Regions from separate parts of the Leuconostoc sp. S50 genome, predicted to be linked through region 1. Evidence: riboswitches for the same ligand, from Rfam matches in the RefSeq annotation. Region 1 holds a riboswitch; the other holds the start of a gene.
What was found. Region 1 has a riboswitch for lysine ahead of alr (alanine racemase). Riboswitches for the same ligand answer to the same signal wherever they lie in the genome.
Positions count from the first base shown of each region.

Region 2: it holds a riboswitch for lysine, as region 1 does, so the genes downstream of both, lysA (diaminopimelate decarboxylase) here and alr (alanine racemase) in region 1, are expected to answer to the same signal.

Region 1 covers NZ_JACVUE010000003.1:94,973-110,305, forward strand. Annotated here, with positions in the region: gene IAE53_RS04335 (aspartate-semialdehyde dehydrogenase) at 1-316, opposite strand, end outside; gene alr (alanine racemase) at 326-1,438, opposite strand; lysine riboswitch at 1,548-1,715, opposite strand; gene IAE53_RS04345 (serine hydrolase) at 1,831-2,652, shown strand; gene IAE53_RS04350 (NAD(P)H-hydrate epimerase) at 2,711-3,394, shown strand; gene rlmH (23S rRNA (pseudouridine(1915)-N(3))-methyltransferase RlmH) at 3,443-3,922, opposite strand; gene IAE53_RS04360 (S1C family serine protease) at 4,552-5,685, opposite strand; gene yycI (two-component system regulatory protein YycI) at 5,749-6,546, opposite strand; gene IAE53_RS04370 (hypothetical protein) at 6,633-7,931, opposite strand; gene walK (cell wall metabolism sensor histidine kinase WalK) at 7,921-9,786, opposite strand; gene yycF (response regulator YycF) at 9,851-10,558, opposite strand; gene IAE53_RS04385 (ribose-phosphate diphosphokinase) at 10,789-11,769, opposite strand; gene tpx (thiol peroxidase) at 11,930-12,430, opposite strand; gene IAE53_RS04395 (Cof-type HAD-IIB family hydrolase) at 12,474-13,289, opposite strand; gene IAE53_RS04400 (MFS transporter) at 13,369-14,601, opposite strand; gene IAE53_RS04405 (NUDIX domain-containing protein) at 14,665-15,186, opposite strand; gene IAE53_RS04410 (HAD family hydrolase) at 15,179-15,333, opposite strand, start outside.
Region 2 covers NZ_JACVUE010000001.1:336,826-352,158, reverse strand. Annotated here, with positions in the region: gene IAE53_RS01655 (rhomboid family intramembrane serine protease) at 1-312, opposite strand, end outside; gene IAE53_RS01650 (ribonuclease HIII) at 431-724, shown strand; gene IAE53_RS01645 (DUF402 domain-containing protein) at 814-1,383, opposite strand; gene recX (recombination regulator RecX) at 1,434-2,237, opposite strand; gene IAE53_RS01635 (hypothetical protein) at 2,294-2,572, opposite strand; gene IAE53_RS01630 (glycosyltransferase family 2 protein) at 2,587-3,873, opposite strand; gene IAE53_RS01625 (hypothetical protein) at 3,870-4,445, opposite strand; gene IAE53_RS01620 (hypothetical protein) at 4,438-5,136, opposite strand; gene IAE53_RS01615 (FAD-dependent oxidoreductase) at 5,164-6,525, opposite strand; gene IAE53_RS01610 (Dyp-type peroxidase) at 6,753-7,712, shown strand; gene dapB (4-hydroxy-tetrahydrodipicolinate reductase) at 7,749-8,474, opposite strand; gene dapA (4-hydroxy-tetrahydrodipicolinate synthase) at 8,471-9,340, opposite strand; gene IAE53_RS01595 (N-acetyldiaminopimelate deacetylase) at 9,343-10,497, opposite strand; gene dapD (2,3,4,5-tetrahydropyridine-2,6-dicarboxylate N-acetyltransferase) at 10,497-11,198, opposite strand; gene lysA (diaminopimelate decarboxylase) at 11,203-12,492, opposite strand; lysine riboswitch at 12,577-12,744, opposite strand; gene IAE53_RS01580 (hypothetical protein) at 12,852-13,196, opposite strand; gene IAE53_RS01575 (nicotinate phosphoribosyltransferase) at 13,212-14,594, opposite strand; gene IAE53_RS01570 (XRE family transcriptional regulator) at 14,587-15,138, opposite strand; gene IAE53_RS01565 (VTT domain-containing protein) at 15,279-15,333, opposite strand, start outside.

The DNA of each region.
Region 1 (15,333 bases):
CCTCATCGTTCATGCGCCAATAACTCGAGTTGTCAACAACCACTGCCCCGCGTTTAACTGCTTCTGGCGCATATTGGGCTGAAACTGAGCCACCACCACTTGCCAAAACCAAATCAACACCATCAAAGCTGTCTGGCGCGGTCGCTTCAACGGTAATTTTTTCACCTTTAAATTCTAATTGTTTACCTGCTGATCGTGGTGAAGCCAATAATTTCAACGAATTTACTGGTATTGTAGACTGTCCCAGTTGTTCAATAAGTCTCGTCCCCACAGCACCCGTGGCACCTAAAATAGCGACATTATATGATTTTGTCATGATTTTCTCCTAATCTACTAAAATACGATGTATCCGTTCATGGAAACCTGTGGTAATTTCCCATGGTGCTAATTTGGCATATTGCGCGACATCTTCTACCGTGTTTTCTAAATCACCGTCCACGCCGATAAATGTTACTGTTGTGCCAAGTGGATATTCATGTGGCAACCGAATCATCAATTGATCCATGGCGATTTGTCCTACAATTGGTACATATTGTCCGTCAACAATCACATTAAAACCAGTTAATGAACGCAACCAACCATCTCCATAACCAATAGGAACTGTCCCAATCCACTCGTCTTCGGAAGTAGTATAAATATGAGAGTAACTAATGCCTTCTCCAGCTGGTAATTTTTTAACAAAATTCATCTGACTACGTAATGATAATACGGGCATCAAATCATGTCCATCAGCTAACTCACCACGAGATGGTTCAATACCATAAATCACAGTGCCAACTCGAACAACTTCATGTGGTACTTCATTTGGATGATATAATGCTGCACCAGAATTCGCTACATGATAATACTCAGGTTTTGGTAAACCGTCAGTCAAAGCATGCCAACGTTTGAGCTGCTTCTCAAAATAGCGAGTGTCAGATGAATCGGATTCAGCAAAATGGGTGCACAAACCGACATATTCGAATTTATCTGCATGTGCCTGTACAAAAGCAATTGCTTCGGCCACCTCAGAACGTTCTCGAAAACCAATGCGCCCCATTCCCGTATCTAGTCCCAAAGTTACTGGCAAACGCTGTTCACCACTCAAGTGTTGTGCTGCTGTTTTCAGCCAATCTATCGAGACAACTGTCGCCATAATATGTTGCACAGCCATTAATTCGGCGTACTCTGCTGGTGAAATGCCTAGAATCAAAATAGGAACTGTCAAACGTTGGTGTCGTAGCGCTAGCGCTTCATCAATGATAGCAACAGCAAGGCCGTACACACCACCGGCCACTGCAGCTTCAGCCATTGTATGCAAACCGTGACCATAACCATTTGATTTTACAGCTAGAAAAACTTTATCAGCACCAGAAGTAGCTTTAACCACTTCAATGTTATTTTTAACTGCCGCCAAAGAAATTGTCATTTCAGTTGGTCTTGTAATTGCTTCTACCATTAGTTCCTTTAAGTGCGTCCATTAAATCAATGTCGCACACTCGCCTTTCTATATAGAAAAAATCCACAGCACACAAACTAGTAGCCATGGATTCCAATTATATTGCAATCAACCACATAGCACCCCGCTTGCGCGACAGTTCGCCAGTTATTGACTAACGACCCAGCTAACTAACCTTACAGTACTAGTGCTTCGGCTATTTCCCCTTTGACTTGCTTCCTCGTATCTGTAAATACTCCACAAGCTACTGATGTCAATAGCAACCTCTATGATTTTTAAATTGTTATTATTGTATTCTAATTTTTCTTATTTGTCAAATGACCAATTTAAGTTCCGTTTAATATTTTTGAATTATGATATACTTAGTTTAGTGCGATATTAAGGATCATTTTATGCGTAAAATACTGATTATCTTTCTAGCCAGTTCTTTCATAGTAACGACAGCAAGCGCAAGTACCATTCAAAATCCAACCATTAGTTGGAAAAAAGTCATCAAGAAAACTGACAGTGACGCAACTGTTATTGCCAGTATTCGTGATTTATCCACCGGTAAAACTTATACCTATCGCAATAGTAAAACAAAAAAAATCATGATGGCGTCAACCATTAAGGTTTCCATTTTGGAAGCACTTATGATCCAAAAACAAAATGCTGGCGAAACCTTAACTGCTGATGAAAAAGAAAATGCAACACAAATGATTACTAATTCTGACAATGATGCTGCTACGGCATTATGGACAGAAATTGGTGGTGATGATGGTCTAAATAATTTTTGGCACAGCATTGATGTTAAAATCACACAGGCCACTTATTTCGGTGAAACAATGGCCACTGCTAGCCAACAAAATAAAATACTTGATCAACTATATAACAAAAATTCATTATTAAATACAACCTCAAAATCTTATATTTTATCCTTGATGAGTAATATTTCAGATACACAAGACTGGGGTGTTAGTACCGGCGCTAAAGATGTCGCTTTAAAAAATGGTTGGATGACAGATTACAACGCCGATAACGGCACTTGGATTGTCAACTCTAGCGGTATTATTGATGACAAATACATTTTAACAATTTATACAACAGGCAATAGTGATTACCAAACCGGAGTGACATTAGTCAATAAATTAAGCAAGGCTGCAAACAAACAGCAAAATAAAAAAGCAACAACCCCTACCAGTATTTGGGACAGGATAAAAGCGTTACTAGTTTGATTAGCAACTCAATTCCTCGTATAATAGATTTAACAACTATGAAGAAATGATGGAAATTATGACACAACTTGTAACTGCAAACGAAATGCAACAAATTGATCAATACACGATTGATGTCATTGGCATGCCACAAGATGTTTTAATTGAACGTGCTGCCATTGCTGTAGTTGATGTCATTGGTGCTGGCCACTTTGATCTCAATCATGTTCTGGTATTGGCTGGGTTAGGCAATAATGGCGCTGACGGCGTTGCCATTGCGCGATTACTCTATGCACAGGGCATTAACGTTTCGCTACAATTTGTGGGCAACGTTAATCGGGCCAAAGATAGTGTCAAACGACAGCTGTCTATTATTGAGGCCTACGGTGTTGTTCGCTCTGAAAAAAGTGACTTCAACGAAGCAACGTTGATTATTGATGCTATTTTTGGTGTCGGCCTTAATAATGATTTACCAGAAGGTCTGCAAAAAATGATTAAGGCAGCCAATCATATTGAAAAACCGGTTATTGCTGTCGACGTTCCCACAGGGGTCGATGCAACTACCGGCGAGGTCAGAGGAGCAGCATTAAAAGCCCATACAACAGTTACCTTTGGTTTTAAAAAAGTCGGCCTAACAAAACGCGTAGGTGGCTACCTGTCTGGTGATACTATCGTGAAAGATGTTGGTATGCTTGTACCTGATGATTTTGAATTTAGTCTGCCAACAATGCAGGCCACAGTAACCGAGAACGCAACGATTTAAATATTACAAAAAAGCTACCTATTAGGTGGCTTTTTTTGTTATCATTTGCTATTTATGATAGGGAGACCCTTGTTGAATCATAAAAGCACGGTATACTTGTTCAACCAAAACTAAACGCATTAACTGATGTGGCAAGGTTAACAGCCCAAAACTAATCTTAAAATTAGCGCGATGCTTCACTTCCGGTGACAACCCCAATGAACCACCAATTATAAACGTTACATCTGAGTAACCATCCACCGTAATTTGATTCATTTTTTCAGCAAAAACCTCTGAAGGTAACTGCTTACCTTCAATGGCTAAAACGATAACATAATCACGTGCACCAATTTTTTCCTGAATACGTTGCCCCTCTTTAGCCATAATCTGCGTATTCTCTGCTTCACTAGCCTTTTCTGGTGTTCTTTCATCAGGCACCTCGATCAAATGAACTTTAGCAAACCGAGATAACCGTTTGGTATATTCTGCAATGCCATCTTTTAAATATTGCTCTTTTAATTTGCCTACTGTGATAATTTTAATATTCACTGTCTATTACTGATTTAACCTTTCTTAATTATTTTTAGATTATTGTAATTACGATTTTGATCAAGTTATCCACACGAACAAATTTTATTTGTTTTTTCTAAAACGCCTATATATAAAGCTTTGTTCTGTTCGCTTGTAATAATTATCCACAGTTTTTAACTTTTTTTGCTAATAAGTGGATAACTTTATAAACGTATTTTGTATTAAATTAACTGAATTTCTGTCTTTAAAGCACCACTTTTCCACAGTTATTCACAACGTTATCCACAGATGTGGATAAGCACATTTGTTCGCTAAACATTACTTCATTATTCATCTCAAATGTTCGTTAATTTAAAAATTAAGACTTCTTATCAAGGATAAAAAAAATAAATCGACATTTACACGAACATTACAATATCTACTCATTATTTGTGTGGATAAGTCTGTTTTTGATTACCTAATCACCAATAATTTACTCTTTTTTAAAGAACAGGCTTTCTTATCCACTATTATACTGGATTTTTCCACATTTTTCAGGAGTTTTCCCCCAAGTTATTAACATTTACACACAGTTTTCAACATTTTCTGAAAACACACGTTGTCGTCTCGCTGTCAACTAAAGGTAAAGAAAAAGCTAACGATAACCGTTAGCTTGCTAATTTTTGAGTTAATTTAACTTTAACTGTTTTCTTATTACTGTGGTGGTAGTATGTCAGTGAAACCGTATCACCTAATTTATGTTTATACAGCTCTTCACGTAAGTCAGCTTGTGTCGTCACTTTCTTGCCATCAATACCCACAATTACATCATACTTCTTCAACCCAGCAGTATCAGCCGGTCCTTTTTTCGTCAAACTCATAACAACCACACCACCAGTGACACTATCAGGAATTTTGAGTGTAGACTTTTGATCGTCAGCAGTCACTTCTGACAAATTAACTAAACCAATGCCAATGGCTGGCCGCGTAATCTTCCCATCCTTAACCAACTTATTGACAACGTCTACCACTTGATCTGAAGGAATAGCAAATCCCATTCCCTCAACACTAGTCCCTGATGACGAAGTAGATAACTTCATTGAATTAATGCCAATAACTTGACCAGCAAAATTAATCAAAGGACCGCCAGAATTACCCGGATTAATCGCGGCATCTGTTTGAATAACAGTTGAACCACCATAATTTTGACCATTTTCAGAAGTTGCTTCGACTAATCGTTTTTTAGCTGAAATTATACCTTGCGTGACCGAAGAGGCATACTCTGATCCTAGAGGAGAACCAATCGCTAACACATTTTCTCCAACCGCTATTTTACTAGAATCACCAAACTCAGCAGTTGTCGTCACATTATCACTCTCAATCTTTAGAACCGCTAAGTCAGTCATAGCATCTTTACCAACTAGGGTAGCAGTCACTTTTTTGCCATTGTGGAGCATCACTTGAATTTTAGCTGCACCATCAATAACATGATTATTCGTTACAATAAACGCTGATTGATCTGCCTTTTTGTAAATGACACCAGAACCTTCAGATGATTCTTCATAATTTTGTCCCGATTTACTAAAATTCAATACAGACACAACCGCATTTGAAACTTTATTATAGGCCGTTGTCGCTGTTGCATTTTTAGAAATTGACGACGTTTTAGTTGCTGTGGTGTGCACCGTTGTCTGTGTACTACTTTGTTCAATACCCTCTTGTGCGTATAAAATAACGCCTCCGCCAACTAAACCTGCAATGACGCCAGTTAACACTGTTTTTGTTAATGTTGATTGTGCCATATATTACACCTCTTCATGTCGTTATGTTTTACTTTATCAAGTTGAAATTAACCTAAAATTAAATTACTCGGACAAATTATCACCAGTAAAGGCGTTGATTTTCAACGCATCTCTCTCTCCGTCACTGTGAGTCACCACAAACAACCAAACTGGTGTATAAATATCATACCCATTCACCTTCAAAGTGGAGTCATAGGATAACATTCCTTTTGATAATTTATCACCAGAGTTTAGTTCATTAAATCGATACAAACTGACAATTGCGTCTTCTTCACTCAACGTAACACGCTCATCCCTCAATTCAGTAATATGAGATATCTTAGTTTGTGTAAACCCAGTAGCTTTGCCATCTTTTTGATAATTCACAACAAACAAACCTTGCTGCGAAATCACAGGTCGTTTATCAATCTCTTGCGAGTAAATAGCCTGTTTAGTCCCCTGTTCATAAGATAGATTTTTATTGTATTGATATCCCGCACTATATGCTAAGGCAACAGGATCAATCTGATTACCAATATATTTGCTAGTCTCACTTTTACTACCATTTGTATTAATATTTTGTGGTACTTTAAAGACGACAGACAGTTGTTGATTTTTGACCTTGGCTTCGTAATTGGACATTTTACTTGATAAAGAGATCAGTTTGCTGGATTGTTTACCAGCTAAATAATTAGCATAAGGTATCTTAGTACTAAACTTCGATAACTGGATATTTTGATGCTTTATTTCAGAAATAATGGTCGTGTTCGCATCTGTCACTTGAGTGCTATCTGGACGGTTACTTCGCCACCACACAAACAGAAAGGAATCCAAAGAAATAAACAAGATAATCATCAAAATTTTTAGTCTTTTAAATTGCATGGTATTTCAATGGCTGCTGGTATAGAATTTATAAACCAGTAACCTGCCTCCCCTGTCTAAAAATGTTGGTACTCTCGATCAGAAGTTTACCGTTTCGTACGAGCATTCAAAAAATCGTCTACACTTTGCCATCCGCTGGCCGTTTCAATCATCCAAGTTGGACTCATATTAACTGCGGCATGACTATCTTTATTGACAAGCCACTCATAGCCCGGAGTCACAAAATAATAATCACTTTCTTTGACACCTGCCCTTTTCAAACGGTTAAGAATATCTGCTGTTTTTGGTAGTGTAACTTCTTTTTGATTGTTCGGCACCGGCACACCTAATTCATTCAACGAATAAGTACTAATCAGATTCCCGTGATTGTCTAATGTCATGTGGATTGCACCACTTTCAGATTGATAATAAACTGGCATACCTTCAACAAAAGTACGATAAGTGACATTTTTACCATCATTGCGACTTTCATAAAAACGTGTATCCGTTAAGTTGAGTTGCAACAAATTAATTTGAGAAAACCCGATGTTTAATCTAGCAGCATACGTTTTATCTAATTTACCGTCAGCCTTGTTGTCTTTAAAGGTCACTGTATCAACATCAGGATCGTAAGTAACCTGTTGATCAGTAAACTTATTAGTGTAAATGACTTTATTACCACTGGTTGTTGTTTTTAACTGATTGGTTGTCCCTAATAGTGTTGAAACGTAAGTCGTGGGGTCACGGTGATTAACTAAATAAGAATAAATAGGCAGCTTAATCTCTTTTGGAAAATTTAATCGTACGCGATTATTCAATTCTTTAAAGTTGACTGTTAGTGCCTTGGGCAATTTTTCTGCTAATTCCCACATTTTTGCCGTATTAATTTTACTCAAACTCACGGTTACCATCGTTTTAGTTTGGGTATTTATAAAATAGGCTAGATTAGATTTGTCTAGTGACAGCACAAAATAATCAAAGTTAAAATTTTTAATCGTCGCAATATGCTGATTATATCGCGCGTTAAAGTAATCAATAGGAACCACATCCGGATAGCGATAAACGGCTGACTGCTTTTTACTAATGGCGGAAATAATCGTTGCGTTTGAAACTTTTTTCTTATGAGGATTTTTAATTTCAGCAGACGTCAAATAACCACGCATTGTTTTGATTTGCTGGTTATCAGCGTGCATCACCATATTCTGAGTGCCATCTTTATCATTAATAATATAGTTTGTTGGTCTAAATGCTGTCACAGACTGTTGATCCTGCTGATTAGAAGAACTCACATTTTGTTGTTGTCCAATAGACATAAAAACACATGCTGTCAACACGATCGAAATTAAAATAGTTATTGTCAGTATAACATTCAACGTAATTCCTTGAACAGATCGATTATTCCGCATCCCAATCGTCCTCCGGCACTTCATCCACATAGGCTAGAGAAATATAGAACGTCGAGCCTTTGTTTTCAACAGAATCAACCCAAATTCGACCATTGAATTTTTCAACAACTTCCTTAGAAATTGCCAGTCCTAAGCCAGTTCCTCCTTGAGCACGCGAACGTGATTTATCAACTCGGAAGAACCTGTTGAAAATGTTATCCAAATCCTTGCGCGGAATACCCAATCCTTGATCTGAAATACTCAAAATAGCACGTGTTTTAGTCTTGATTAAACGTGCTGTGATTGTGCCACCATCTGGCGAGTATTTCACAGCATTATTCATGATATTGTCTAGTACTTGCGTAAACTTATCTGGATCCACTTCAACCCAAACATCTTCTTTCGTAAATTCACGTAAGATATTGTATCGCTTTGACGGTGATTCATCATTTTTAGCATCGTTTTCCAAGATCATATCAAAACGATTCAGCACAAAATTAAACAAGCTATTTAAATTGATGACTTCTAATTTAACATCCATTGTGCCCTGATCAAGTCTTGATAATTCAAGCAGATCATTAATCATACGAATCATGCGTTGCGTTTCATCTTGCACAACACCCAAAAAGTTCTGTGCCATGTCGGGATCATTAATTGCCCCTTCAGCAAGGGCGTCAACATACGAACGAACAGAGGTTAACGGTGTTCGTAACTCGTGAGACACGTTAGAGACAAACATTCGCCGTTCAGAATCGATACGTTGTTGTTCAGTAATGTTATGTAAAACCACCACTAGTCCAGAAATAAAGCCAGATTGGCGCTTAATCAATGATACATAGGCTTGCACCAATAAATCTTTACTATCGTCAGATAAATCAACCCGAAAATCATCTAGATTTTCAAGCATTTCACGCAATGTGCGCTTATTTTTCAGATGTAGTAAATCAATAACATTTTTTCCTAAAGCTTCTTCACGGTCAACACCAACAAAATCAGCGGCAGCTTGGTTAATAATTGTCACTTCGCCTCGTCGATTAGCTGCTAAAACACCATCAGCCATATGTGTCAAAACCGAATCCAGACGGTTTCGTTCCGCGTTCACCGTTTCCGTCGATTCTTCAATACGCATTGAAAGTTCATTCACTGACATCGCTAATTGACTCAATTCATCAGAACCATAAATGTGGTTGACCATTGAATAGTCACCGTCAGCGATTTTGGTTGTCTGTTCATTAATTTGCTCAATTGGTCGTGTCAGCGTTCGCGCCAAAAAGAGAGCTAACGCAATACTAGCAATCAGCGCAACTAACCCGGCAATAATAAACAACTTCATAACGTTGTTAATGTTTTTATAGACTGGTGAAAGACTCGCTTTCACCACAATCACGCCGGGTATATCCTTGAGCCGACCATTAGTCGCACCAAGTGGTGTCGTCATCAACTCTTTACGATCACCACCTTCATTAATGGTACGCGTTTGCAAATAGGATTGATCACCAGCCAATGCTTTTTGAGCGTTAATATCAGTCGTTTTTTGTCCAATCGTTTGTTGTCCAGAGACAGAAATTGTGCCCCGGATAGTTCCAGTTTTGTCAATAACTTGCGCTTCTTGTATGTTTGTATTGTTTAGTCCTGACAAAACATCCTGAATTTGATGGTTACCAGTATCTGTATCTTTGTCGCGAAGCGCTGTTGTGATTTGATCCGTCAAATATTTTGGGAGGGTAATTTGCTGCTGAAAAGTCGCCAAATTTTGCTGTTCCATTTGCCGTACGAAAAACGCACCCAGTAATTCGAGTGCGATAATCATTAGCAACACGAATACGAGTGCAATACGAAAGCGAATAGATTGAAAAAATTTAGTCATTGCCGTCATGTCAGTTATGCTCAGCTGAGAGCTGCGATCTCCCTAATTATGTATGCGGTCTAGCCGCTTATTCTTACTCTTCTGATGGGCGCAAATAATAGCCAACACCACGTCGAGTAGCTAGCCAATTAGGATGGCTCGGATTATCTTCGATTTTTTCACGCAAGCGACGCACGGTAACATCAACTGTGCGAACATCCCCAAAATAGTCATAGCCCCACACTTGTTGTAGCAAATGTTCACGTGTCATAACTTGGCCAATATGTTGTGCCAAATAGTAAAGCAATTCAAATTCACGGTGAGTCAACTCAATATCAGCACCGTTTTTAGAGACCATATAGGCTTGCGGATGAATAGTCAAATCTCCCAAGTGAATGTCTTCTGTACTATTAAATGACTCTTCTGTACTTTGAGCAACTGATTTACGACTGCGTAAATTAGCTTTCACACGTGCTACAAGTTCACGGTTAGAAAAAGGTTTAGTCACATAATCGTCAGCGCCCATTTCAAGTCCTAGGACTTTGTCAATTTCACTATCTTTAGCCGTTACCATGATAACTGGAATGTCTGATTTTGATCGAATTTGGCGCAATACCTCGATGCCATCGACTTCTGGTAACATTTGATCAAGCAAAACAAGGTCAGGATTTTCATCGTTGTACATGTCCAACGCTTCACGTCCGTCAGCTGCTGTCACAACATCGTAGCCTTCTTTTGTTAAATTAAATTTGATAATATCTGAAATCGGCTTTTCATCGTCTACAACTAAAACTTTACTCATGCAGAACTCCTATCATAATAAGTGTATTCTAAGTACATTATAACATTTTCAACAGCTAAATGTGTTTATCGTTGATATGTCCTACATTATAAACAAGCTTGTCATTACTGTAAAGCAATCATGATAACCGTAAATACCCACATTTGGTTCAAACAGTAACACTATTATTGCAAATTCACGCTGATAAAAAAACCAATCACATCAAATGATTGGTAAACTTGAGACAAAACTTAATGGCTTCTGCGATGGAAACGTGTTTTGAAAAGAGAACTGATTGCTTCATTGTTACTAATACGACGAATCGCTTCGCCGATTAATTCACCAACGGAAACAATTTCTAGTTTTTCAAACTTCTTTTCTTCCGGTAAATTAATTGAGTCTGTCAAAATAACCTTTGTGAATACTGAATTTTGTAGGCGTTCCACTGCTGGACCTGAAAATACCGCATGTGATGCCACAACATACACTTCTTTAGCACCATGCGCCATAATTAGCTGTGCACCCTGTGTAATGGTTCCTGCGGTATCAATCATGTCATCAATCATGATTGCCGTTTTTCCTGCGACATCACCAACAATGCTGCCAATTTCAGCAACATTTGGCTTTGGGCGGCGTTTATCAATTACTGCCACCGGTGATTCTAATCCCAGCATGTTGTTAAGGTTACGCGCACGCGTCATACCGCCATGATCTGGTGACACAACCACCGCATTTTGCTTGTTGGCTATTCCTGATTCAATCAAATAATCAGCTAATAGCGGTGCCCCTTGTAAATGATCCATTGGAATATCAAAAAATCCTTGAATTTGGGCAGCATGTAAGTCAAGTGCCAGCACACGCGTTGCGCCAGCACGTTCCAGCATATTAGCGACAAGCTTGGCAGTAATTGGTTCGCGAGAGCGTGCTTTACGGTCTTGCCGAGCATAACCATAGTAAGGTAATACAACATTAATTTGATTAGCACTGGCTCGACGCAAAGCATCGATCATAATCAACAACTCCATCAAATTATCATTGACAGGCGCAGAAGTGGACTGAATCACGAATACATTATCACCACGAATACTTTCTTCAATGTTAATTTGTACCTCACCATCAGCAAAGCGTTTAACAGAAATTTCACTCAGCGGCACGCCTACTGAATCGGCGATTTTTTGAGCAAGTGGCTCATTTGAACTCAACGAAAAAAGTTTCAATTTAGGTTCCGGCATGTCTAACTCCAAATTTTTATAGGTAAAATATCACTACTACACCCATTCTATCAAAAAAAACGTCTTAAATACATAGCTAACCGAATTTTAAAATCAATTGATTACCCCACAATAAAACGACCACAGGTGAAACTGTAATCGTTCATTCAAATGATTATATTTATGCTTCTAAAGCTTTTGATAGGGCTTTCAAGACGTCATCATAGTCTGGCTCTTCAGATATTTCTGGTACGATTTGTGCATAAATCACAGTCCCTGTTGCATCCAAAATATAAACAGAACGTGTATCAAAGCCAGTGTCCGGTACATATAATTTTGTTGCATAGCCAAATGATTCTTGTTCATCCGACAACATTCTCAAATTATGCACGCCTTCCGCAGCACACCAATCGCGTTGTTCTGCAACTGTGTTTGTTGATACAGTGATGAAATTAACACCATCGAATTGATCAACAGTTTGATTAAAATGGCGTGTTTGCAATGAACATGTATCAGTATTTAGGTCTGGTACAACAGAAATGAGTGTGACTTTACCTAGTAAATCAGCCGTTTTAACCTTTTCACCTGATTGGTCTAACAACTTGAAGTGTGGCATTGCCTCACCAACTTTTGTTGGTTCCCCTTCTAATTCAACTTCTTTTCCACTTAATGTAACTTTCATCTTCTGCCTCCTTGGCTTATATTACTCATAAATTTAGGCAATACTATTTTAAAACATACTTTTCCAGCGCTCTGGCAACACCAGATTCATTATTGGACACTGTCTCAACATCAGCAACATCTTTAATCTTTTTAATGGCGTTACCCATCGCAACGCCCAGACCAGCAACTTCAATCATTGAAAAATCATTTTCTTGATCGCCGATTGCCATTGTATCTTTAATATCAATATTAAGAGACTGTGCAAGTGCGGCTAAGGCATTCCCTTTTGAAGCTTTCTGATTGATAAATTCCAAATTATTTGCCGTTGATCGAATAACGGAAACCGCTTCAGTAATCGCTGTTGGAATTAATGCCTGAACACGGTCTAATGCCTCAGCCTCATCGTTAGCAATGCCTTTAATGATTTCAACTTCTGCCAAATCCTTAACATCATCAACGACGTGCAATGGTAATTTGACTAAAGCATTTTCAAAACTTGCCCAACGGTGAACCAAATGGTTGGTCGTATAAGCAGCATTTTGACTTTCTGCCTGAATATAGGTAGTTTGTCCGCGCATGAAATCATTAATTTGCTGATATTCTGATAAACGCAGTGCCGCCTGAAAGAGAATACGAGAACCATCAGCAGTTTGCATTAAACCACCATTGTGTGTAATTACAAATTGCTCACTGCCAGCAATCTCTAGTTGATCTAAAATATCTTGCACACCAGGCAAGGGACGTCCCGTTGTAATCACGATTTTAACGCCTTGTGCCATGGCTGCTTGGATAGCTGACTTCACGTCAGGGGTAATTTGTCGATCATCGTTTAATAGCGTGCCATCAATATCAATGGACACAATTTTTATTTCTGACATGTCTGAGCTCCAATTTTATTGTAACTACATTATAGCAAAAAGTAATCGCTTTCAAAACATTGATTGTTATTTTTATCAATTAAACGGTTCTTTTCTCACGCAACATCACAACAGATAAATACGTAAACCAAATGCTAATGCCAGTAGCAATCAGTAAAATCATTGCGGCGCCAATATTGCCGATAAACGCAGAAACACTGACGATAGCAGATGAAATAATAAAACCGACTGGTCGCATTGCGGCACTAAAACCACTATAAGTGCCAATTTTTTTCTGGTTCATCATTTCCGCACGCAACGATTGCTGCGCCGGTGTCACAATCATTTCCCCTAGTGTCAGAAAAATCGCCACCAAAAATAGTGGCCAAAAGTCATTCAACAGAAATGATAGTGCAAAACCTGCGCCTTGCATCGTAGTCCCTACGGCAGTCGCTTTCATGTTCGACCACTTCTGAAAGAGTTTGGTCATGGTTCCCATCAATAACACAATCATTAATGTGTTGGTCACAGTAATTACGGAAAGCATTCGTTGACCAAAAATTGTTACCCCAAATAACGTTGTATTGTGGAAACTCTGTCCTAAGTGCGCCGCTAAATAATAATCTGGTGACGAAAAAATGACCGTCGCTCCAATAGCAGCAATCATAAACTTAAGATAACGTTTATCAGCAAAAACTTCTCGATAACTTTTAACTACTGACCAGACTGATTGACCATGAACGGTTCGCTTTGAAGCAGGAAATGTTTCAGTAATCCATAAGACAACAATGACCAAACTCAATAACGCCCCTAATGCTGTGCCCAGAAGCAACTCGAATCGGGCTGTTTTGAAAAACCAGCCACCCAAAGCCGCTCCAATCATGACCGCCAAATTAATGACCCAATAAATCATGGCATAGATGAATTTACGATTTTGTAATGTTGATACATCAATCATCATTGCTTCTTCAGCTGGTGAGGCAAAGCTAATACCCAAAGTTGCCATTAAAAAACCAAAAAACGTTAAATATGGATTAATATATAATGGTGAATTCATGGCAGCCGCTAGAATATAGCCGACCGTCATAACCGCAATGCCACCAATCATGACTCTTTTTCTGCCCCAAGTATCAGCCAAATGACCACCATATAGACCAGCTATAAAGCCTGCCACTTGGACTGCTACTAATAATATCCCAGTTACAAACGGACCGAAATAATCTACATAATATATTGTCATATTTGGGCCCACTGAAGAACCAATTGCAATTGTGATAAACATCATCACGATTCGCAATTGAATATTGCGATCTAACTTAAAAAAATCAGACATAGTTCCTCCCTCGAGCCTGTGAGTTATCACCAGACAATTTATAATTAAAATAATAAAAACAAATTATATCATATTAAGGGCTATGCGCTGTGCTTTTATTAGAATATCGTCATCTAAATAATCAGGGTCACTGCTTATCCTTTGTGCGGCAGGAATTGATAGCCAAGTCACTTGCTCAACTTCAGAAGTCTGAATCTTCAAGCTGTCCAATGGCTGATTAATGCGGGTAACATACAAGTCATCGAACCAATCTTTTTCCCAACTAGTTCGGATTCTTTCAAAGTGAGTTGCTTGTGCGCCTAATTCTTCGACAACCTCTCGTTGAATACCTTCTAATGATGTTTCTCCTTGCAAAACTGACCCACCGGTCGCCAAAACCCAGCCACCTGGTAATGCCATTTTTTTAAACGATCGCTGCTGAACCAGTAACTCTCCGTCTTGATTAAAAACAAGCGCATTAGCAACCATATGGTATTCTCCTTGCGCTAGCGGTTCCCCTCGTCGATGTGTTCGCCCAGTTAATTGTCGTTGGCGGGTATACACGTCCCACAACTCACCCAATTTATCGGCACGTTGATCACTCATTGATAATTATCTCCGTTAATTGTTTTGCGTCACTAATCAGATAATTAGGTTGAGATTTTTCTAAAATCGCCTGGCCATGTGATCCCCACGTAACTGCAATTGTATCAATTCCAGCCGCATTACCAGCGTCAATATCAAAAGTTGCAT
Region 2 (15,333 bases), on a different contig from region 1:
AAAGAAGTATAAGCCTAAAAATTTGCGGCTACCAAAAGCGTCTTCTGCTATTGGACCAATAAACCATAAAGTCAACATATTAGTGATAATATGCATAAAACCAGCGTGCAAAAATATAGGCGTGATTAAACGCCAATATTGCGAATCGTCCTTGATATAAGGTCCCCATTTAGCACCTACTTGGACCAAAAAATAGCTATTGTCGGTTGTCCCACCACTGACGACCAGCTCAATCACAAAAACAACAATTGTTACTGTCAATAATATCGTGGTTACTGGTGCAATTAAATAATGTGTTTTTAACGTTTTCATAGTACCCATTTTAACAGATTATAACCTTCGCTGCTCATATGAACTGTTCTATATACATATCATTTTTAATAGTCCTATGTTAAAATGACAACAATTAAGTATATAAGGAGAACAACCAATGTTTGGTATTCTATTAGTCCCATTCTTTATTTTAATAGCTTTTATTTATTTAATCACTTTTATGTTTGTTAATACATTCGGTGTTGTTTCACGACTTATTTTTGCCATCGTGATTATCTTATTACTAGCTTTTATCGTGAAAAACTTCTGGGCGGTCGTCGGTTTTATTTTATTAATTGCATTTGCTTTCTGGATTCGACAGAGATTTATTCAACCGCACATGAATCATCAAACGCAACAAGACCCATCGACATTTGATGGCGAATTCGAAGAAGTAGATAAGGACAAATAATCGTTTAGGCTCAATTTAATCAAGTTGAGCCTTTTTGTTTGCATATAAATGGCAAACAAAAAAGCATTCAAATAATCAAATGCTTTATTTCAACGACGATCTTTCAACCGCTGTTGCATCAAATACTGATACCTTGCGTACCAAACATCTACATAACCCTGCGAAAACGGACCCGTGCCAGCGTTAATCCAGTCAACCAAAATTTTGACATGTGCTTTTAAAATCTTATCAATTTCTGGTGGATAATGCCATTTCTTACTGTGAGCTGCATATTCATCAGCGTCCAGTAAATGTTTTTCGCCATCTGGAAACACTTTAACATCAAGATCGTAGTCAATATATTTAAGCGCCTCTTTATCCAATACATAAGGAGATGCTAAATTACAATAATACGATACGCCATTATCACGAATCATCGCAATGATGTTAAACCAATACTTTTTGTGGAAATAAACAATGGCTGGTTCACGTGTCACCCAACGCCGACCATCGTCTTCAGTCACTAAAGTATGATCATTTAGCCCAATAATCGCGTTCTCACTGGTTTTTAAAACCATGGTATCGCGCCAAGTTCGATGCAACGAGCCGTCGTGCTTATAGCTTTTGATCGTGATGAAATCACCTTCGCGTGGCCCGCGACCTGGTTTATCAACGCTCATAACGCTACCTACTCTTCTAACACCGAATTTCTATTTCAGTATACCACAATTTACTTGTCGTCTTCCAGCATTAAATTAGCCAATACGCTGTCAATTAAATCAGAAGTGTAGCCTTTTGTGTAGAGACCTTTTTTCGTTTTAAATTGGCGTTTTGAATTGTCGTCACGATGATAGCGTCGCCATAATTTATCAGCTTCTCGTTGAATATTTTCTAGCTCTGACTGATCATCATGTTCTGCCGCTAAATGACTAACCGCATTTTGTGCCATATCAAAAGAAAAACCTTTTGTAGCAAGTGCTGCAATGATTTTTTGTCGCTTACTGCGCGTTGATTCTCGTTTATACGTAACAGCTGCTTTCTTGGCGAGTTGAGTTGCAACGATGATTTGTTCCTCATCAGTGTATGTTGCCAATGCTTCTTCAATATTGATATCCGACACACCTGCTTGTTTAAGCGCCATTTTAATGACAATTGGTCCTTTCGGATTAATTGTTTTTTTAGTGGCAACATAATGGAGGGCGTAATTAAGATCATCAAGATAATGTTGCGCCTTTAATTGACTAATTACTTGTAATTGAACTTGTTCAGGGATTTCTTTATCGTTCATTTTTTGCTGAACTTGTTTTATCGTACGAAGCGAATGACCAAGATAGTTCAAGGCAACGCGCATTGCTTTCGCAACTTCGTCGCTCAATTTAATATCAGCAATCAAGTCATCATCCAGCTCACGCCCTTTCGCTAATCCGTATTTAATCAGGACACTCTCAGATACACCAAATGCAAATTGATTATCTAAATCAATGTTGTATCGACCAGCTTGTTTTTGAACTGAAATTTTGGTTATTATTTTCATGATGATGTAAAGTTTCTCCTCTGTCAACCAAAATCAGCCTGAAACACAATAAAGTTTCAACTCATCAAGTAAGCGCCAAAAGTCATGAACATCAAAATGAAAAAAAGCAAACATAGTGCCACTACCAACACACTAACAACAAAGTCTTTATTAACCAAATACTGATGTTTCTGCGTGATTTCATTTCTTTTTTGATGCCATTCTCGACGATTTTGATTGCATACTATACTGGCTAATATCATACCAAAAAAGCACAATACAAGTACAGCAACGCTCACCCAAAAATTAATCTGTGTATTTTGGGTCAATTGTGGCACTGCTCCTAGCAAAATCATGACTGCCTCCAAATTTATTTTTTCATTTTTGTTCTGGTTGGACTAACCCATGTGCCTTGTCCAGATAATCCCAAGACGCTTTTCAGGGCTGGAATGAAAGTGACAACTATTGTAATGGCATTCATTTGCCAATACCAAGCCATGTACATGGGTGCAAATAGGAGATATTTTAATTTTGCACCGTGATTATCAAGCGCTAATGATGCCACTAATTGCCAGATGCCAACCATCGATATGAATGCCGAGAAGACAAAAATCATATCTAACGTGTGTATGAGTTGCTCCGTATCATTAGTGAAAACAAAATAAAATAACTTGAGCGCCAACCATGTGGTGAAAATCAAATAATAAAAACTCCAAATTATACTACCTGTTTGATCCAATAGAAGTACTATTTTAGCAATGTTTTTGATAGGGTGCTTAAAAATACGCGAAAAATTAGTCACCCATGCTTCTGTGCCACCCTTTGCCCAACGTTTTCTTTGATTATATAGCATGCCTAATGTGCTAGGTACATTCATATAAAACATAATATCTGGCGCAAATACGGCTTTCCATCCGCTAAATTGTTGATCCCAAGCAATCGATATGTCTTCAGTTGCACGATCCTGACGGAAACCGCCACAATCAAGCACAGCATCCTTACGATACATTGTGTTGGCGCCGGAATAAGCGTACATATTGCCGAGAACACCCATTTGAGATCGTTTAATGATACCGACAATGCTGGAAAATTCAACGGTTTGTGATTTTTCCAATAGCAAAGAACGGTTTTGAACGTCCATATTAGCTGTTACGGCAGCAACGTTTTGACCCCCAGGTCTCAAAAAATAATTCATGTATTTCCATAATCCGTCTGGCGCACAAACCGTATCAGCGTCGTTACTCAAAATATAATCACCACGGCAAAAAGATAAACCGATATTAAAAGCATGTGCCTTACCCTTATTCTTGTTGACACGTAAAACGCGTAACTTCGGATACTTAACACTTAGTCTAGACAAAATTTCAGGGGTTGTATCAGTTGAGCCATCATCACAAACCAGTACTTCATAGTTATGATATTCTAAATCGTTCATCAAATACTCAATCGTATCTTCAATAACCATTTCTTCATTATGGCAAGGAATCATGATTGTAATCATTGGCTCTTTTTCGACGCGAATTTTTTTAAAATCACGATCCAAAATTTTGCCAACGTACACTGTGCGATAAAAAATACCACCAATAGTCCAAGCAATAGCACCAATAATCGGATATAAGGTTAAAATTTGCACAAAAACTGTCAGAATTTGCTTCATTTAATTTCGACCCCACTTTCCTTAAATAAGTCACTAATTAGGTGATCATCAATATTTTGTTCTTCATTAACAGCATAATATTTCGTTGATTCACGAAAGCTTTTATCGCCATATCTACTCGTGTAAAGCTCATTCATGACTGACCTTCGCGCCTGAAGTTTATCGTCATTATATGTAATTTGATTTGGGTATATTTTCTGTTCACGATAATTATTTCGTACCAAAAATGCCAAACTGCATACCAACACAACGACAATCGCAATTAAGATTGAAGCTTGTAAAAATTTAGTAAGGTCAAACCCATCTTGATAATGCCAATGATACAATGATTGCCAAAATCGGCCATCTTGTAGTGAATCAAATAATATCAAGACCGGTAACACGAGCACGATTAAGAAAGCAAAATTGATGCCGAATTGTCGTAATTTAAGTCCCCAGTGTCCTTTGTCGAAAAAATCATCTTGCACAAAATTTTTCACATCTTGCGAATTTGATGTTTTATCATCAGGTTCAATAAAAATATTTTCTTGACTAAATTGCTTAGTATTTGATTGTATATGTTTGTCAGTCATTTTTTTCAGCCAATTCAATTTTTTTGGTCAAATTCTTATTAGGATCCAATAAATACTTCTTTTCCAACTGTAAAAGCGTCTCTTTTGGCAAAATATTGGCATAATAGCCAGTATTGTTGAGATCAAGTTGTAAAGCATATACTGCCTCTTTAATAAAAGATGCCTGTCCACTTTCCATATACTTGATAATAACTAACAAAAATTCAGATGACAGAAATTTTTCTGGAATCTTTGAGTCCCTAAGTATCGAATCGTTGACAATTTTTGAAGCTTTCTGATCAATTGCGTCAACCTCTAATCGTAAGTTTGCTTCTAAATCTTGATTAATTAATTTTTTAATTGGCCTAAAAACCTTGTATTTGGACAATTCTTTTGACAACATATAGACGATTAAAAATAAAAAAGCCGATAGCATTAATAATCCAACAACGCGCGTCCAAATATTTTCAGTCGTACCAGTGCTGCCGTACATTAAGCTTGCTGCGTGATTAGAAAACACAATACTTCCCAATAAAATCATTGGTAAAATTAATGCTACAACACTTATAATCAGTGATTGTCTGTCGTTTGACTCTTTTTTAAATGCTCTGATACACTCATTTCTGGAAAAGGTGTTTTTTTCTAATTCTTGCAAAAGTTCCCATGACACATAGCAGTAGTCTAAATCGGTAATTTTTTGTTCTGTTACCATTGTCAACACTCCTTTCCAGCGCCAATATTACTTGACGGCTTTTTCTTTTTGGCGAATCGTATCAGCAAGAATTTGTGTGAAACTTCTAGGATTATTGAAGCCATGTTTGAAATAAAAATCACTGTATTGAAGGTCTTCAACCGTTAAATTATTTTGGATAGCTAACGAAATTATCTCTGCTTGCGCGCCAACTTCAAATGCTGATCCTTTACACTGGATACCTAATATTTTGTGTGTCTCTTTTTCATAAACCAAGTAAGCTTCAAAGAAACCATTGCCACTGACATACTGATCTCTGATAGAGACAACATCGCTATCAAAACCTTCTTGCTTCGCCTTTTCGTTTGTCAAACCAGACATACACAACGAGATATCACGATCAAAATTAAGTTTGTACGTACCTTGTGAATTTTTCAATTTCACACTATTGCCGGTCAAATTTACGCCTGCAACATCCCCCTGCCGAATAGCATCACTCGCATGTGGCACATAAGTAGGTTCCTTCACGTTGGTTAGCTTGGTTGTCGCACAATCACCAACGGCATAGACATCCGGATGACTCGTTTGCATGTAATCGTCTACAATAATCGCGCCACGATCACCCAGTGCAACTTGATTAGCAACTAAAAAGGAATTGGGTCTAAACCCAGTTGCATAAATAATACCGTCAGCCTCAAAATGTTGCCCATCAGCTGTCTTGACATGACTAATTTTTCGACTACCATCCTCTAGATTTTCTTCATCAATGCTGCTAATCAAAGCATTCGTGACAATTTTAACGCCATCTTCTACCAATGCATTTTGCATATCAAGCGCAATTTCTTTATCCAAATATCGGTTTAAGATGAAATCTGAAGAATGAATGATTGTGGTTTCAATTTTTAATTCACTCAAAATTTTAGCCATTTCAATGCCAATCGCGCCACCACCAATCACAATACAACTCCGACTTTCAGCCATTAATTGTTTAATTTTGACCGCATCTTCAAATTTTTTGATAACATATAGTTTATCCAAAAAACCATCTTGGACTAAGGACAGACTGGGATATGAGCCAGTCGCAACGACTAATTTATCAAAATGATCTTCTTTTTCCACACCATAAACCATGTCAACATAGTGAATTGACTTATGATTGAGATCAACAGCATCAATCACCGTTTGTGTTTTAACCGTAATATGTTTTTCTTCTAGTTCAGCAATTGTGGTATAACTTGATAACTTCAAAAAATTACTATCGCCACCTAAATAGAGCGGTATACTTTGCGCTACAAAACCAATACTTTTTTGCTTTTCATAAATGATAATGTTACTGTCTGGATTTTCTTCCCTCGCGCGTAACGCACACGCTATGCCGGCGTGACTAGCGCCGATGATTCTAATTTCCATATCACTTCTCCTTGCTCAATATTGGCTATTATAATGTTAATAATCTCCAAAATTTTACTCAATCATCATAAAACTAATATTATTACCTATTTACGTTCATTTTACATGATAAATGTGAATTTTATGTGATTTATAGGTACATTAGAACTAATGTTATTTAGAATGATTATTGATTAAAATGATTATTTAGCGTATGATAGCACTAGTTTAATAATTGGAGGGAAAAAATGACAGTTAATCCATTAAAAGCACAAGATGTTTGGAAAGATGTTGGCGAGCACGTTCAATTCACCGTGCTCAAGTTCAAGAGAATAGATCGCGCAAAGACACAAGCTGCGATTCAGGAATTTGCTGACCGTTCACAGGCAATTATTCGTTCGTTACGCATTCGTGATTCTCATTTGGCAACAGAATCAAGCTTGAAAGTTGCCATTGGATTTAGTGAAGCAGCTTGGGAATATCTTTTCCCAAATCAGCCAAAACCTTCTGAGTTAGAAACATTCAGCGGTGTAAAGGGCCCAGAATACGAAATGCCTGCTTCAACTGGCGATCTTTTTTTCCACATACGCGCTAGTAATGAGGCTGTTGTCTATGAAGCGCAGACACAATTTATGCGTTTTCTAAAAAATATCACTGATGTGGTTGATGAAACTAAAGGATTCCGATATTTTGAGGGACGTGCAATCATTGGTTTTATTGATGGTACGGAAGCGCCGGCCGTTGAAGATGCTGCTGGTTATGCCCTAATTGGTGAGGAAGATCCTAAATTCATCAACGGTGCTTATGCTTTTGCCCAAAAGTGGCATCACAATATGGATTTTTGGGGACATCTCAATAATGAAACCCAAGAAAAGGCAATCGGACGTGAAAAATTCACCGATTTAGAATTAGAAGATGATGATAAATTCAAGAACGCTCACAACGTTGCTTCTAAATTTGAAAAAAATGGCGAAGAACAAAAAATTGTTCGCATGAATGTACCATTTTCAGATCCAGCTTCAGGCAACACCGGTACTTACTTCATTGGGTATTCACGCTATTGGTCAGTTACCAAAGGCATGCTAACAAATATGGTAGAACAGTCTGATTATTTACTCACATTTTCAGATATTTTATCAGGTCAACTTTTCTTTATTCCTTCTCGTGATACTTTAGCTGACATCGCCGATGGTGTTTATAATCAATAAAAAAAGTTACTTCAGTTCATCACTGAAGTAACTTTTTTAGTCTAATAACTGGTTAAGTCCAATTACGAGATGATCTAATTTTGTAACAGCATTTAATGCCATAATGACACCTGGCACAAAAGCAGCACGACTTGTTGTGCTTTGGGACAATGTAAGTTGCTCATCAATGCCACCAAAGTACACTGTTTGTTGCGCAATGTAACCTGGTAAACGCATCGCGTGCACAGGCACATCATGAACTCTTTCGCCACGCGCTTCACCAACACTTGTTTGTGCTGGTGCTTTTTGTCGTGAACTCGCAATCATCCGTGCAGTCTGTTTTGCAGTGCCTGATGGTGAGTCCACTTTTTTGGGGTTATGTGCTTCAACAATTTCCACATCTGGAAAGTATTGCGCTGCCGTTTTTGAGAATTGCATTAACAATACAGCTGACAAACTAAAGTTTGGGACAATTAAAATACCATTTGTCGCTGAAGCTTTAAGGTGAGTGACTTGCGCATCGCTTAATCCTGTCGCACCAATGACTAATGCCATATGATGAGCAATTGCGTACTGGGCGTTCTCATATACGGTCGCTGGTGTGCTCACATCAAGCCAGATATCTGCTGATACATCAATGTCTGCAAGAGATGTCCAAACTGGTATGTCACTATCATGCTGATGACCACTTAAAATGCCAACAATTTCATAATCGGCCTTGAGACCATTTTGGATCGCCTCACCTAATTTGCCGAAACCACCTGCTAAAATAATTTTTGTCATGAATTCTCCAATAAATCATTCAGATGTGCCTTTTCAGCTTCAGCCAAGGCTAAAATAGGCAATCGAACATCTTCTCTAATCAAACCAAGATCAGCCAGTTTTGTTTTAACTGGTGCTGGAGATGGGTAAGCAAACAATGCATTCATTCTTGGTGTCAAATACCGTTGCAATCTGCCTGCTTCTTGCCAATTATTTGTAGCCATCGCTTTAAATAACGCTGTCATCTCATCACCATATAAGTGTGAAGCAACTGAAATAGTACCCGCCCCACCCACAACGTAAGCTGATAAGGTCATCGCATCTTCACCAGTATAAACTGAGAAATCAGTCGTACCAGCAACTTCAGCTGCAATTAAATCAACCGAAGTTGTTTCTTTGATAGCGTTAATGTTTGGATGCTTTGCAAGCTTTAAAACACTGTCTAATGTCAAACCAACCACGGTACGGCCCGGAATATTGTAAAGCATGACTGGTTTGCTAGCAGCGTCTGCTATGGCTTCAAAGTGGGCGATCATCCCTGCCTGACTGGGCTTATTGTAGTAAGGTGTAACCGCTAAAATACCATCAACGCCTGCAATAGCACTTAATTCGCGCGCTGCCATAACAGACTCTTTAGTATTATTAGAGCCAGCATTCGCAATTACTAACGCACGGCCGCTGACTTGTTCGACAATATGCGTGGTTAAAGCCAACTTTTCTTCGTGAGTTAGTGTGGGGGATTCGCCGGTTGTACCTGCAACAACAAAACCTTGCGTACCATGCTGCAACAAATGCTCTATCAAACTATCCAACGCGTTATAATCAATACTGTCATCGGCTGTAAACGGTGTTACAATTGCGGTGATTAAACGAATATTTTCGTACATTTTCAATCTCCTTGCGACATGCGATAAACTAAAAAGGATTTAAGGGCCAAAAATCCGGGCATCAGTGCTGCTTCATCAATGTTAAGCTTGGCACTATGAAGTGGATGGGAATCGTTTACGCCTAACCACAACATCACGCCAGGAATATGCTGTAATAAATACCCAAAATCCTCGCCTGTCATAGCTGGTTTGGCTAATTCAAAGTTGATATTGTCATCTTCCGTCATATAATTAATCAAGTTTTCAGCCAATTTTGGATCATTTTCCACTGGCAAATAACTGCCACTTTCCAAAGACACTTCGATAGTCAAATCGTCGGCTAAGGCAATACCATCAGCTATTTTTTGAATGCGTGCCATCATCGTTTTCAATCCAGCTAATGTCATGCTACGTACTGTACCTTCCAAATGAACACGATCTGGAATAACGTTATTTGCGAAGCCACCTTGGATTGTGCCAATACTGACAACCCCACCTTCAATTGGATCAACACCACGCGAAACAACTGTTTGTAACGTTGTGATCAACTCCGCGGCGCCTACAATTGGATCATGAACCAAGTGAGGATAGGCTGCATGACCACCTTGACCAATGACATCCACCTTTAACTCAGCAGTACCAGCAAATAAAGTGCCTGCTAACGTACTCAAAGTACCAGCAGGTAAATCAGGTTGATCATGAATACCATAGAATTCATCGGGGCGCCATTGCCCTTCAAATAAATTCAGTTCATAAGCTAATTTTCCACCACTCTTTTCTTCTTCTGCTGGTTGGAAAAAGATAATGACATGATCTTCTGGCTGATGTTCACTGAAATATTTAGTAATGGCCAAAGCCAAACTCATGTGAACATCATGCCCACAGGCATGCATGCGACCATCGTGTATTGAAGAAAAGGGTAGCTGCGTATCTTCTGTAATTGGCAAAGCATCAATATCTGATCGGTAACCAATTGTTCTTTTAGGATGGGAACCCTCAAATCTTACTAACAAAGCTGTTGGTAGCTCTGGTACCTCTCTTATAGTCATAAAATCAGTCTGCCATGACTGAACTTTTTTGAGCAAATAATCATGTGTTTGAAATTCGGATAAAGCTAGTTCTGGTATTTGGTGTAATTCACGCCGAAATGTCTGTATATCTGCTTCAGAAACTGTCATTAAAGACTCCTTAGTGCATCAATTAAAGCGGTTTTTTGTTGCGTTTGTTCATCGATTGTTTTGATTACTTTGGCAGGTACACCAGCAACCACCGTGTTTGCCGGTACATCTTTGGTGACAATCGCACCAGCAGCAACAACGGCACCGTCACCAACTTGCACGCCTTCAATGACGACCGCATTTGCACCAACCAAAACATTATCTCCAACTCGCACAGGTTGGGCAGATGCTGGTTCAATCACACCTGCCAGTACGGCACCAGCGCCAATATGTGAATTTTTACCAACAATCGCACGGCCACCAAGGACGGCTCCCATATCAATCATTGTCCCCGCGCCAATCTCGGCACCAATATTAATGACGGCACCAAGCATAATCACAGCTGAATCACCAATGCTAACTTGATCACGAATAATAGCGCCGGGCTCAATTCGAGCATTGATAGCCTTTTTGTCCAGCAACGGTACTGCTGAATTACGTGAATCATTTTCAATCAAAACACTGTCTTCTGGCAAATTTGAAATCAATGGCGCAACATCAGCCCAATCACCGATTAACTGACCAAAAATATCATTACCAAAATGTTTGACTTGGTCTGGCACCTCAGCATTAAGTGATCCTTTATAGGTCACTTTCACAGGTGTTTTTTTGGGTGCATTTGCAATAAAGTTGATCAAACGTTGTGCTTCGTTTTCAGGCATTCTACTATTCTCCTAGAGTATAATCTCGGTCTAATGACACTAAATGTTCAAATGTTTCTCGTTCTACAACCAATTGGTGTTGGCCGTTTTCGACAAATACTACTGCTGGTCTGGGATTGCGGTTATAATTCGAGGCCATGGCATAACCATAAGCACCCGTTGCATTTACCGCTAAGATATCCCCTGGTTTTGTGGCCGGTAAGGCTTGTTGCCAGACTAATACATCACCAGATTCGCAATATTTACCAGCAACCCGAACGACTTCTTCAGTTTGAGCATTCGGTTGATTGGCTAATACGGCTGTGTAATTAGCTTGATATAACGCCGGTCGAATATTATCACCCATACCACCATCAACGGCCAAATAATGACGAATATCAGGAATGTCTTTTCTTGAGCCAATTGTATACAATGTTTTTCCAGCTGGTCCAACAATTGAACGTCCAGGTTCAATCCATATTTCTGGCATTTTCCAATCATATTCAGCAGCTTTTGCTTTCAATACACGGATAATAGCCTGTGCAAATTCACTTTCAGGTAACGGCTTATCCTCATCAGTATATTTAATACCAAAACCACCACCGGCGTTAATGACTTCAGGTTGCCACCCCCAAGCATTAGCCGTATCAGCAAGAAGCGCGGCGTTTTGTTCAAAACCAGTGACATCAAAAATTTGTGACCCAATATGTGCGTGCAAACCACGTAAGTTTAAATGATCATCATTGATGGCAATATCAAAAGCTTCTTTCGCCTGCCCAGATATTAAATCAAAACCAAATTTACTATCTTGCTGACCCGTACTGATAAACTCGTGTGTATGTGCTGAAATGCCAGGCGAAATTCGTAACAGAATGTCCTGTTTAATGGCATTTTTTTCAGCAATTTCAGAAAGTAATTTTAGTTCTAAAAAATTATCGACAATGATAGTTCCGACACCTTCTTTAACAGCAAATGTCAATTCGTCATAACTTTTATTATTACCATTAAAACTTAAATGCGCTGCTGGGAAGCCAGCAGCTAGCGCTGTATATAATTCACCACCAGACACCACATCTGCATGAATGCCTTCCTGAGCGACAACTTGATAGATTGCTTTTGTGGCAAATGCTTTTCCAGCATAACTAATTACAAATGGAATCTTTTCTTGTTCAAATACTTGTTTAAAAGCACGGATTGTCTGTCTGATATGACTTACATCATAAACATACAGCGGTGTGCCATACTTTTGCGCTAATTCAATGGTATCGACGTCTTCAATTGTTAAATGCTGATTCGTATTCGTTGGATAACTCATGCTTTCCCCTTATTCACAATAAAAAGCCATTAGTCTGAGCCTCACGGTTACAGTCTAACGGCTTTTTAATTTACCAATTTTGACAGTTGCCATAGCTCACCGCACGTATGCGACAGTCTAACGGTTCTTAACCCTTAGCCCAACACGTTTCATTTGTAGATAAAACGTATTTCGGCGACGTCCCCTAACCTACCATCAACCCCTACAAGAGCTCCGGCAGGCGCAATGTCAATCGCAACCTCTATGTGAAATATATAAGTATTTAGACTATTATCCCTTGAAAATTAGAAAATGTCAAGGTAATTATTTACTTGTCTTTAATCTTAACTTATAACCTTATTTTGTGAACAAGATAATGATTAAAATTCTTGATCAATAAATGTTAGCCCAAGCTCTTTACCATAGCGTCTTATTGTTGATTCTGCTAAGTTCATTTCAAAAGCTAAATCAATGTAACTAGTCATCCCCTGATTAAACAAAACTTGCATTTGCGCTTTTCTTTCATCTTTTCCGATAGCTGATTCAGTGCCTAATGCTTTAATGCCACGACCAACCATACCCGTATCCGGTTCACTAATCGGTTGATGATCACGTTTATCACGTTGACGCCATGCTTGTGCTGCGGCTTTTTCATCTAGTCGGGTGACTTTGACTGACATATCGTCATCACTTGGTTGTTTACTAAAATGATAGTTTAATCCCACTTGTTATTAGTCCTTTCAATCATGATTGTTGGCGCGAGCCAATATGTCCGCACCATTAATTGGTGATACAATCCCATTATGGTAGACTACCTCTAATAGATCTTCACCAGGTTCGTTTTGCGAAACAGTGATGATTTTATGGTCACGCTGAATGACTTTCAAACGTCCTGATTTTGATGCCTTTGAGACATCAGTTTTAGGCATTTTTTGAATGTTGAGATGATCACCGTTAGATTTCTCGGCATACGCGGCTTTAATAGCAAACCGTTCGGTATCACGTGTGAATCCTTCTTGTAGCAAGCCACCACCAGAACCAACGACCAAATTATCAGCTGACCACCCTTCTGCCATCAGCTTTTCATAAAGTGATACGATGGTATCAGCTTTCATACCGTCACCTTGGATGATACCAACATTATGTTGAATCACGCGATAGCCTTTATCGTTTGTTTCAGTACCAAAAATGTCACCCAAACACCTTAATACCTCTAAATCAATCTGTTCTGGATCACCTGAATCAGGACGCAACACTATTCTACCTGAACGTTTCATAATTCTTGATTTAATTGAATCAGAGCCAATCACATTTTTGACAAAGTTGATGGCATCATAAGAATCAATCACGATCGACAAAACAGCATCTTCTGGTGCACGATCAAGTTGCGCATTCACGTAATCGAATTCACCTTGCCCATCACCATAAGCAGTTGCGACCGAATGTTCAGTCGCCCAAACAGACAAAGCCCGACCTGCAATACCATAAACGTTCTCGAAGTATTGCGACGCCGCCAAATTATCAGATCCTTGAAAATGTAACAAATGCGCAGCACCCCCGCGTTTACCAGATTCCAAACTCGTAGCGCCTCGCAGCCCAAAATCATTCACTGCTAAAAACAAATCATCAACTGAACCAGACTGCTCAAACAATGGCCGCAAACGTTTTTTAATCACCATAGAGTTAGTGGCAATTGTCGTTGGATACCAGACATGCATTAAAATGACTTCCAAAGCATTCAACGTTGTGGCGAACCACGGTGCTGTCGTTTCAATTGTAAATAACGCATTTCCCGTTGGCACAGTCATGCCTTCAGGTAATGCCTTGATAGTAACAGGAAAGTAGCCTAAGTCACGAACTTTTTCCCAGACAGCACGATTAAAGTAAGCTGATGTTCCAAATGTTTGTAAAGACATTTTTTCAGCTTCGTCTATCATATCATCAGTAATTTTGGTATGAAAATAATCATGCAAAATCATCCCCAAACCAAACCAACTGACTTGATCAAACTGACCACCGACACGTGCTTCGCCATAGGAATATAACTTAGTAATATCATCAGGATACTGTAAATGGTGAGTTAACTTGTAAGCATCTGTCGCTATAATTAAATTTTCAGCCATGCTTTATCTCCGTCAATTCAGTCGTGACAAGCATACGAGTCACGTCTGTAAACGTTTCGCCACTATGACGAATCAAGCGCCAATCATATTCTTTATCATCGTTAAATTCATCAATATAGGGTTCAAACTCACCATCAGTTTGTAAAATTAAATAGCCAGCAAAAGCGGCAACAAATTCTGACTCTGTTTCGATGATTCGTGTTAATTGATTGTTATCAAAAAAGCCAACTGCAAGTTTATCAGATTCCCACTGACCTTCAAATGCCCATTTTAAGGTTATCCAGTCTGACATTGTTATACCAAGATTCAACAAATAGTCGACAGATAGGCGAATGTGAATAGGGTGCGTTAGCTTTTGTGTCTCGATACCTTTGGCATCCAATTGCGCTGAAAAAATACCACTGAGCGCTTCTAGTTCACTGACCGTTGGCATGATGGCTTCATTTTCCCAAGCCAAAACGGTTTCACTTTCAACATCAAGTGCATCAGCAATTTCTTGACGGGTCATTTGGGTTAACTGTTGTAATTTTTCAATATTATTCATGGTTTCATCTCATACCATCGGTATTCCGAGGGCTTATCTCATTTTCTTTCTATTGTAACACGAGAGCAATCATTACTTAATTGAATTTATCATAAAACCACCTGATATAGTAGTACATCAGGTGGTTACGATATATTTTATTATTTAGATAACTTCTTTTGTCGGCGTGAAATCATCGCTGAACGAATGATACCA